Regions from separate parts of the Peribacillus sp. NPDC097197 genome, predicted to be linked through region 2. Evidence: riboswitches for the same ligand, from Rfam matches in the RefSeq annotation. Region 2 holds a riboswitch; the other holds the start of a gene.

Region 1 (5,036 bases), on a different contig from region 2:
AATTTGTAGCCTTGCTCGATTTGAAAACACAGATTAGCGGTTTGGCCCCGCATACAGTAGCTGTGGCCGTTACGTACCTGACCTCATTTGCAAACTTTAGTACAGTCGGCATGATTTACGGAACGTTCAATTCGATTCTAGACGAGGAGAAATCGAATATCATTGGAAGAAATGTTTGGAAGCTATTGCTTAGTGGAATGGCAGTCTCCATGCTTAGTGCCATGATTGTTGGATTGTTTGTTTGGTAACGCTGTGTATTATAGTTTTACTAGAAAACCTTAAATATTGTGGCTTTAATACGTGAATGAAAAACAAATTAGCCAAGTGATTTTTAGGTATAAATGATGTTAATCCCTTAATCGGTAAGATTAAGGGATTGCTTTTTTTACATGAGTATAAAAAGAAACCAATAGTCACGTTTCCGATAAGGTGAAGGCGTGAAATACATTAGAGATGTCATAATAAAAGCATGAAGAGCAGAAATTTTGTCCATGTTTCTGCTCTTCCAATTGAGTCAATGTCAACTAAATCACCCCACTCATTTTAGATTTTCTAGGTATTTCTCCAAATCCTTATCAACTATGAAAACTTCGATTCGTTCACCCGTTTTGGTACTAATGTCACTGTGTGAAGAAAGGACTTTACAACCTGTTAGATCCTCGACAATTTTTTCATAATCCTGACTGTACATTTCACGTAGAAGAGAGCGCATTTTTTTTACAAGCTTCTTTCCAGAATCCTGACTGACGAGGTGTTTTTCTTCGACAGTCAAGACTCCTTTAAAACGAGTGATCAGCATGTCATTAATGATGTAGGTTTTAACTTCTTGTGGCCCTCTGCCAATTAAATCACGCTGGAATTTAATGAATGCTGCACTAATTTCGGCTTCAATTTTCTTTTTTTGGTTTAACATAATGCCTCCGATTTTTTTCATCGATCGTATATGGGATTCATCATAATGCCGGATTCAAGTTTTTGTCAATACAAGTTTGTATATATATTAAAATATTAGAAATATATAGGATTAATGAGTAAATAATACTTTTATATAGAAAAACGGAAGTATATGGTCGAATATGAATCTATTTGCGAATATATGGAATTTTAATGGGGTTTACAAAGGTTTGCTGATGAGCGTAGAATATGCTCATCAATAACAATTTGATATCGGCCAAATCTCAAGTAATTGAGAACGGAGGACCCATTATTTATGGGGTTAATTCTGCTTTTGCAGAAGGGATGTGAACTCTTTCGCCATCCTACCCGTCAGCTAACTTCGTCGGCTAAAGCGAAGGAGGTCATAAGACCACCTTGATCCAGGAGGCTTTTTTGTTGTGTTTGTAGCAAAATAGCAACCTGTCATTTCAGTAGGTCTTTTTATTATGCCTATAATTACATGAAAAGGTTTCTTGGAAGACAGATCGCAAAGAGCGCTGAAAAGCTTGCTGGGCGATAAGTAGACCAATGAGTACTTTTTCTCCACTAATACTGTTTGCTTTTGCAAATATTCTTGTTTGGATTGTGAATCATTTTTTTCACTATTGAAACTAGGATAGCCATGCAATGCGGACTATTGGAGAAGGGGTAAGCATTGGTCTATTTTTTGTGTTCTTTTGGCACCAATTTCTCCACTAATCGTGAAGGAGGTAAATTGTAAAGATTTTTAAAAAAGTGAAAGGAAGGTTCGGATGGATGCTATAACTATCTTTCTAATGGGTACACCCTTTTTACTTTTCTATGGATTCATTCATTTTTGTAACAAAGTTATAACGAAAAAAGGAGAGGAGTAGAACATGTTATTCATTCTTATTGTCCCAGCGGTTACCGTGTATTTAATTCACGCTTTATTATACCCAGAGAAATATTAATAGAACGATAACGGAGGAAATGTAAATGGATTTTTTACAAATCATTGTGGTGTTGTTTTTGGTAGTGATCCTAGCCATACCATTGGCCCAATATTTAGCGGCAGTATATTCCCTTGAAACCACAAGGCAAGATCGTATGTTCGGGTGGTTAGAACGAGGCATTTTTAAAATATCTGGTATTAAGACATTTGATATGAATTGGAAGCAATATGCACAGGCATTACTCCTAAGTAACTTAGTCATGTTTGTCATCTCATACATGATTGTACGGCTTCAGGGAGTTTTACCGGGTAATCCAAGTGGGATAGCCAACATGGATCCGTCATTGGCATTCAATACGGCAGCAAGTTTTCTTACTAATACCAATTTACAGCACTATAGCGGAGAATCCGGACTTTCGTATTTATCACAAATGATTGTCATCATCTTCTTGATGTTCACGACACCAGCAACCGGTCTTTCCTTATGCATCGCTTTTTTCAGGGGTTTGACCGGTCAGAGGAGTTTAGGGAACTTTTATGTAGATTTAATTCGTTCGATCACTCGGGTGCTACTGCCTCTCTCCATTTTTGTCAGTTTGGTTCTGGTATCCCAGGGGGTACCACAGACCCTTGGTTCTACGGTAATGGCTACTACGTTAGAGGGAGCCACCCAACATATTGCAAGAGGACCTGTGGCTGCATTGGAGTCAATAAAGCACCTTGGCACAAACGGCGGTGGATTCTTCGGTGTCAACTCGGCGCATCCATTTGAGAACCCTAATGGATTTACGAATGTATTAGAGATTTTATCGATGTTTCTCATTCCTGCTGCCCTTCCATTAACATTCGGATATATGGCGAAAAATAACAAACAAGGATGGATCTTATTTTCAGCAATGGGACTCATGATGCTTGTTTTCCTAAGTGTGAATTACGCTAGTGAACAAAATGGCAATCCCCGATTGGAGGCAATAGGCCTTTCACAAGAGAGTGGAAACTTAGAGGGGAAAGAAGTCCGATTTGGGATGGCTCAGAGTGCCCTATTTACAACGGTGACTACAGCTGCCACTACAGGTTCAGTTAATAATATGCATGATACGCTGACACCGCTCGGTAGTATAGCGCCACTGGCCATGATGATGCTGAACTGTGTATTTGGCGGTGATGGGGTAGGCACGATGAACATTCTTATGTATTCCATATTGGCTGTATTCATTGCTGGACTGATGGTCGGGCGTACACCAGAGTTTTTAGGTAAGAAAATTGAAGGGCCGGAAATGAAATTAATAGCCATGACGATCCTTCTACATCCGTTAATCATTTTGGTACCATCTGCTATTGCACTAACGGCACAGATGGGGACATCGGCCATTTCAAATCCAGGTTTCCATGGGCTCTCTCAAATTGTATATGAGTTTACTTCAGCTGCAGCCAATAACGGTTCTGGTTTCGAGGGCTTAGGGGATAATACACCTTTTTGGAACATTTCCACAGGTTTGGTCATGTTGTTTGGCCGTTATTTTTCCATGATAGCCATGATTGCTGTTGCTGGATCATTACTTGCTAAAAAACGTGTCCCAGAGACGATGGGTACATTTAAAACAGATAATCCTACATTCCTTGTCATTCTTTTATGTACGGTTTTAATTATTGGAGCTTTGACTTTCTTTCCAGTGATTACCCTAGGACCTGTCGCAGAATGGTTAACGATTAGATAAACGATGAAAAGGAGTAGTACAGATGAATACGATGCGTAATGGAAAAGTAAATAATGAAATGCTTTTTGAAGCAATAAAAGATGCTTTCAAAAAAATGAATCCCAGAGCCATGGCACGAAATCCAGTCATGTTTGTAGTGGAAATAGGATTTGTCTTGACCCTTTTTCTAACTATATTTCCCGATTTATTTGGTGGAATATCAGATAGGGGATATACCAGTGCAGTGACTTTCATTTTGCTCCTAACCATCCTGTTTGCCAACTTTGCTGAAGCATTAGCGGAAGGTCGTGGTAAAGCACAAGCGGATAGTCTGAAAAAGACAAAGCTTGATTCAAAAGCAAAGTTAATCCAAAAAGATGGATCTGTAAAGATAGTCGATGCCACGGAACTGCAAAAAGGTGACATGGTTTTAGTGGAGGCCAATGATTTAATTCCTAGTGATGGAGAGGTCATTGAAGGGGTGGCTGCTGTTGACGAATCGGCCATAACTGGTGAATCCGCGAATGTCATAAAAGAACCGGGTGGAGACTTCAGTTCTGTTACTGGAGGAACAAAAGTAATGAGTGACTATATAAAAATAAAAGTTAGTAGTGATCCGGGGGAGTCATTCCTGGATCGAATGATTGATTTGGTAGAAGGAGCTAAACGGCAAAAAACACCGAATGAAATTGCACTTAGTACACTCCTTGTGAGTTTGACGCTTATCTTTTTGCTTGTTTGCGTGACACTCGTACCTATTGCTTCCTATATTAAAGTGACATTGCCAATCGCAACTTTGGTGGCATTATTGGTATGTTTGATCCCAACAACCATAGGTGGTCTTCTTTCAGCGATAGGCATAGCTGGAATGGACAGAGTGACACAATTCAATGTGATTGCCAAATCGGGCAAATCGGTAGAAGCTGCAGGAGACATCAATACTATCATTCTCGATAAAACAGGCACGATCACACATGGTAACCGGATGGCTCATGCCTTGCTGCCAGTACAGGGTGTGAATCAGAAGGAACTTACTACATTCGCAGCCTATTCATCCTTACATGATGAGACACCGGAAGGCCGCTCTGTTGTCGAATTTGCCAAAAGATCAGGATTACTTGAAAAAGAATTGGAAAAAAGTGACTCGGAAGGCATTGACTTTACGGCAGAAACGAGGATGAGCGGGACAGATTTTTCCGATGGAAGAATCGTCAGAAAAGGTGCCGTCGATTCAATAAAGAACTATATAAAGCAAGAAGGCGGAAACATTCCCAGCGATTTGCAAGACATTAGTGATGAAGTAGCAAGCCAAGGGGGAACGCCCTTAGTAGTCGCAGAAGGAAATCGGATCCTAGGTGTCATTTATTTGAAAGATACCGTTAAAGCAGGTATGAAAGAGCGATTTGATGAATTGAGGAAAATGGGCATCAAAACCGTCATGTGTACCGGAGATAATCCTTTAACGGCCGCGACGATCGCGAAAGAAGCCG
Region 2 (5,036 bases):
AGGTATGGACGTAGTATTCGTTCTGGGAGGAGATGGAACGGTGCATGAATGTGTGAATGGTCTTTCTCCACTCGAACATCGACCGCTTTTGGGAATATTACCTGGAGGGACGTGCAATGATTTCTCCAGAACCTTGGAAATACCTCAAAATATCCGTCGTGCGGCGGAAACTATAGTGAACGGAAATGTCCGTATGATCGATGTGGGGAAGGCGGACGATCATTACCTTTTGAATTTTTGGGGTATTGGACTGATTACCGATACGTCAAACAATATAGATGAACAAGAAAAAAGTAAATTCGGGAAGATTGGTTATTTTTTAAGTGCAATTAGAACGATAGGCGATCAAGAACCGTTTCCTTTTAGAGTTGAATATGATGAAACGTGTGTCGAAGGAAAAGCTGTCATGATTTTAGTCTTGAACGGTAATTTTATCGGAACGAATTCAATGCCTTTTTCAATGGTCCAGCCAGACGATGGGCTGTTTGATATCGTCATCGTGAAAGAATCGAGCCTAAGTGTATTTAGGGAGATCTTAGCCATGAAGAGTTCGTTGACTGAAAGTGTCAGCTCAGAGTCAGGTGTCATGTATGTCCAGGCAAGAAAATTGAAGGTGGAAACCGAATTACCTCTCGAAGTCGATATGGATGGAGAGATTTATAATCAGACGCCTACACAGATAGAAGTTCTGAAACATCATCTTGCTTTTTTGTCTCCTAGCTCAGGAGTATAACAGAATCAGACGCATTAAGAGTATATATTTATATTTATTCCTCCTTATTTCTGCATTTGTTTACAAAATAAGATAAAATATAAAATGATATTTCATTTTTTGCAGGAGGAACATACATGATATACCAGGTCCGATTGTTAAAGGGTATTTTTGAACCGCAAAGAAGCCGTTACCAATTGCAAAATGCGGAAGCGGTCACACGACTTTTCTGGAAATTAATAGGATTATATTTTCTTAGTGTCTTAGTTTTTTCAGTAAGTGGATATTTTGGAATTGGTTCAGAATCATTTTCTAAAAATATTACGAAGATGGATGTAAGTGAATTTGAAACGGGAAAATTACTGATTGTAATTGGAAATATGATTGCAGGATTGTTTTATCCTTCTATTTATATCTTTTTAGCTTCTTTATTCTTTTGGGTAGTATTGGATATCCCATACATAAAAACCGTGATTGTTCAAATGATTACGCTTAGTTTGCACTTACTGGAGAAGGTTTTGTTAATTCCCCTTTTTGTTTTGATGGATATTGGGCATGATGCCAACCCCTTTTCACTTGGAGTCATCAGCCAGTACTTCATTCGAAGCGATTACTTTATTCATTTTTTTAGTGAAATCACCATTTTTCAAATTTTAATCATTTCTTTACAATATTATTATTTGAAGGTATATACGGAACGAAGCAAGGCCTTTGTCTTATCAATGATCATTCTATTTTATATTGCCTCGTGGTTTGCTAAAGCATTTTTAGCATATCTACAAGTTGGCGTATTCGTATAAGGCGGTGAGAAAAATGAAAAAGTGGAAATTAGCAGCCCTATCAGTAGCATCTTTGGCCTTGATATCGGGTAATATTTACTTGATTGAAAAAAAAGACAGTAAAGTGGAACGGACCGTTTTTACCGAAAGATGGACACAAGTTAAGAAAGATACCATAACTGAAACATTTCAAACAAAGGGAATCTTTAAACCGGCAGAAGAATATGATGTTTATTTTGATGCTAAAAACAATGATTTTCAGAAATTCCTGGTTCACGAAGGGGACGAGGTAACGGCTGGAACATCCCTGTTTGAATACACTACAACCGAACTGGATGCACTAAAAGATAATTTGGAAGCGGAAAAGGCCGCAACCGAAGGAGAAATCGTCGGAATTGATGAGTACATAAATAAGTTGAAAGCTTATCAAAGTGGTCTGACCCTGGATTCAAACAAAACGGTTATCGATGAGACAGTAGAAAAGAACCTAAATATAGACATCACCATTTCTTCCTCAGACTTAATTAAAAGTAATATTGAGCAGGAGATGTACAAGCAGGAACTTGAAAAAAATAGCTTGAAGGAAAAAGTGGTCATGCTAGAAGCACAATTAAGCTCAATTGAGGTGCAAACCAATGCCGTGGAGACGACAAGTGAAGCGGATGGTGTCGTGAAGAAGATCAATAAAAATTTAACGAATCCGATTATTTCAATTGCTTCTGCAGAAATGGCCATCGAAGGTTCCTTCTCTGAAGAAGAGTTAAAGAAGGCAGAGGTAGGGATGGAGATAAAAGCTAGTTCTCCTGATTTGAAAAAGAGGTTGGGCGGAACCATCAGCCGTATACATCCTTATCCCAAAGAGGAGCCAACCCTAAAGGATGAAAATCGCTATACATTCGAAGCGGAAATTGTAACGGAAGCAGAGAATAAGGAAGCGCTATTAGACGGTTCAAAGGTCGACCTTACCGTTATAACGAATGTGAAGAAGGGAGTCCCGACTGTTCCAACAGAAGCGATACATGAACGGAAGCAGCCGCATGTCTATAAAATGACCAATAAAGGGCATTTGAACCGACAATACTTTACAAAAGGGGCTCAAGCAAAAGGGAAGCAAGAGATGCTTAAAGGTCCAGCAGTGGGAGATGTCATCCTTTTAGAACCGAAAAAGGTAGTGAAGAACCACTCTTACTTCATTACCCCGCTCAAATTGGACAAGGTTCACTCTGCAACTTTTAAGAAACTATCCAAAAGGGAAAAAGTTAGATACATTTTACTAGGATTTTTGGAAAAATAATTTTCAGTTAAATCAAAAATGGCCATAATTTTTTACTGTTAAAACTAATTACCTATTTAAACAATAAGTGTAAACCCACGTAGCACTCAATATTCTTAATCCCCTCTGTACTTTCGGAGTGTGGGGAAAGAAAATATATTTACAGATTAATATTTTTAGTATAATATTTTAATATAAGTTAGCTCGCTTAATCTTATAAAAAAGAACGGGGGAACCAATTTTGCGGATTATATTCGCTAGGGGTGAATTCAGAGATGAAAGGGCCATTGTGTTTCCGATTCCTAACCCGACAGCTAACCCCGTAAGCGTCTTCGAGGGAACATGTGTGAATAACACGCCAATAGGGAAAATGACACGTAGGGTGTCTTTTTTTTAAGCGTAAGGATAGAAGTTTTTCAATATACAGAAAAATTTTTCTCTTTTTATTAGTATCTTGTTTCCCTTACCGAGACAAATGTTTTTACATCAAAGACTATATGGAAGGTGAGGAAATTAAATGAAGAAATTCAAACTGAGTTTAGCAAGCCAAATATTCATTGGTTTAATTCTAGGAATTATCGTAGGTGCTATATTTTATGGAAGTGAGACGGCACAAAGCTATCTACAACCATTAGGTGATATCTTCCTACGTATGATTAAAATGATTGTCGTTCCAATTATCGTTTCTAGCCTTATTGTTGCAGTTGCAGGCGTGGGCGATATTAAATCAGTAGGGAAATTAGGTGCCAAGTCACTATCCTACTTTATAGTAGTAACACTAGTTGCAATAGGCGTAGGTTTATTATCTGCCAATATTATTCAGCCTGGCGCGGGCGTAAATATGGGTGAGCTTGAACAAACGGATATTTCCACTTATGTTGACACAGCAGAAACTAAGCAACACGAATCCTTTATAGATACAATCGTTCATATTGTCCCATCTAATCCGATTAAAGCAATGGTAGAAGGCGATATGCTTGCAATCATTTTCTTCTCAGTCTTGTTTGGACTAAGCATTGCAGCTATCGGTGAAAAAGGAGTACCAGTATTCCGTTTCTTCCAAGGTGCGGCGGAAGGTATGTTCAATCTAACCAATATGGTTATGAAATTTGCTCCGATTGGGGTATTTGCACTAATCGGTGTGACAATCTCTAAATTCGGTTTATCATCACTAATCCCATTAGGAAAGTTAGCCCTTTCCGTATACGGAACGATGATTTTCTTCGTAGTTGTCATCCTGGGGCTCATTGCAAAATTTGTAGGCTTCAGTATCTTTAAGTTAATTGCCATTTTGAAAGAAGAATTGATCTTAGCATTTTCCACAGCAAGTTCAGAAGCGGTTCTTCCAAGAATCATGGAGAAGATGGAGAAAGCCGGTTGTCCAAAACATATTACGTCTTTTGTTATTCCGACTGGTTACTCATTCAACCTAGATGGTTCCACATTATACCAAGCTTTAGCAGCCATCTTCATTGCTCAAATGTACGGCATACATCTAAGTGCTTATGAGCAAATAACGCTAATGTTAGTGTTGATGATTACCTCTAAAGGAATTGCCGGTGTACCGGGCGTATCCTTCGTTGTACTTTTAGCAACATTAGGTACGGTGGGCATCCCAATTGAAGGACTTGCCTTCATAGCAGGTATTGACCGTATCCTTGATATGGGTCGTACTGTAGTAAACGTTATTGGTAACTCTTTAGCAGCCATCGTTATTTCCAAGTGGGAAGGTCAATTCAACCCTCCTGCCGAAAAAGGAAAACTCGAACAGGCTTCTTAATATAAGTCAAAACTCCAGGGTGATTGCACTCTGGAGTTTTTTTGTATTCAGATGAAAGTCGAAAACAACTTATTGATGGACGATCCAGAAATGGGAGTCAGGGGAAAAGTTCATAGCCATAACGCTTTCATTAAATGAATCTTGGTGAAAGGTTTCCAAAACAGTCAGTTGGGCTTCTTCTAGGCAATCAAGGACTTCCTGCTGACTCGGGATATGGAGATAGGCCTCTTCTTGGTGAGACTTTCCCTTTGTGAAGATATCACCGAACTCATATAGCCGTTCATCCTGTTTACTATCACACCAAATCATTTCTTCCTGTTCCCAAAAATTAAGATACCTTTCATTACTGTCGCGAATCGGTGTCGTGAATAGGAAACGGCCTCCTGGTCTAAGTATGCGTTTGATTTCTTTCAAAGCGAGAATGCGGTTTTTTCGTTGAGGGATTTTCATTAAACCATGAAAGGAAAAGAGTGCATGGTCGAATGACGAGTC

Evidence for each region. A riboswitch is a leader RNA that binds a small molecule or an ion and turns the genes downstream of it on or off. The one in region 2 is predicted to bind cyclic di-AMP.
Region 1: linked by a shared signal. The riboswitch ahead of ACQKL6_RS17805 (potassium-transporting ATPase subunit F) and the one ahead of ACQKL6_RS20485 (cation:dicarboxylate symporter family transporter) in region 2 are both predicted to bind cyclic di-AMP.

Annotation. Positions count from the first base shown of each region.
Region 1 is NZ_JBNNST010000017.1:44,488-49,523, reverse strand. It holds gene ACQKL6_RS17815 (NupC/NupG family nucleoside CNT transporter) at 1-248, shown strand, start outside; gene ACQKL6_RS17810 (DUF2294 domain-containing protein) at 539-913, opposite strand; cyclic di-AMP (ydaO/yuaA leader) riboswitch at 1,160-1,300, shown strand; gene ACQKL6_RS17805 (potassium-transporting ATPase subunit F) at 1,794-1,868, shown strand; gene kdpA (potassium-transporting ATPase subunit KdpA) at 1,894-3,567, shown strand; gene kdpB (potassium-transporting ATPase subunit KdpB) at 3,590-5,036, shown strand, end outside.
Region 2 is NZ_JBNNST010000029.1:5,352-10,387, forward strand. It holds gene ACQKL6_RS20470 (diacylglycerol/lipid kinase family protein) at 1-733, shown strand, start outside; gene ACQKL6_RS20475 (hypothetical protein) at 850-1,512, shown strand; gene ACQKL6_RS20480 (efflux RND transporter periplasmic adaptor subunit) at 1,526-2,785, shown strand; cyclic di-AMP (ydaO/yuaA leader) riboswitch at 2,960-3,108, shown strand; gene ACQKL6_RS20485 (cation:dicarboxylate symporter family transporter) at 3,282-4,544, shown strand; gene ACQKL6_RS20490 (class I SAM-dependent methyltransferase) at 4,614-5,036, opposite strand, start outside.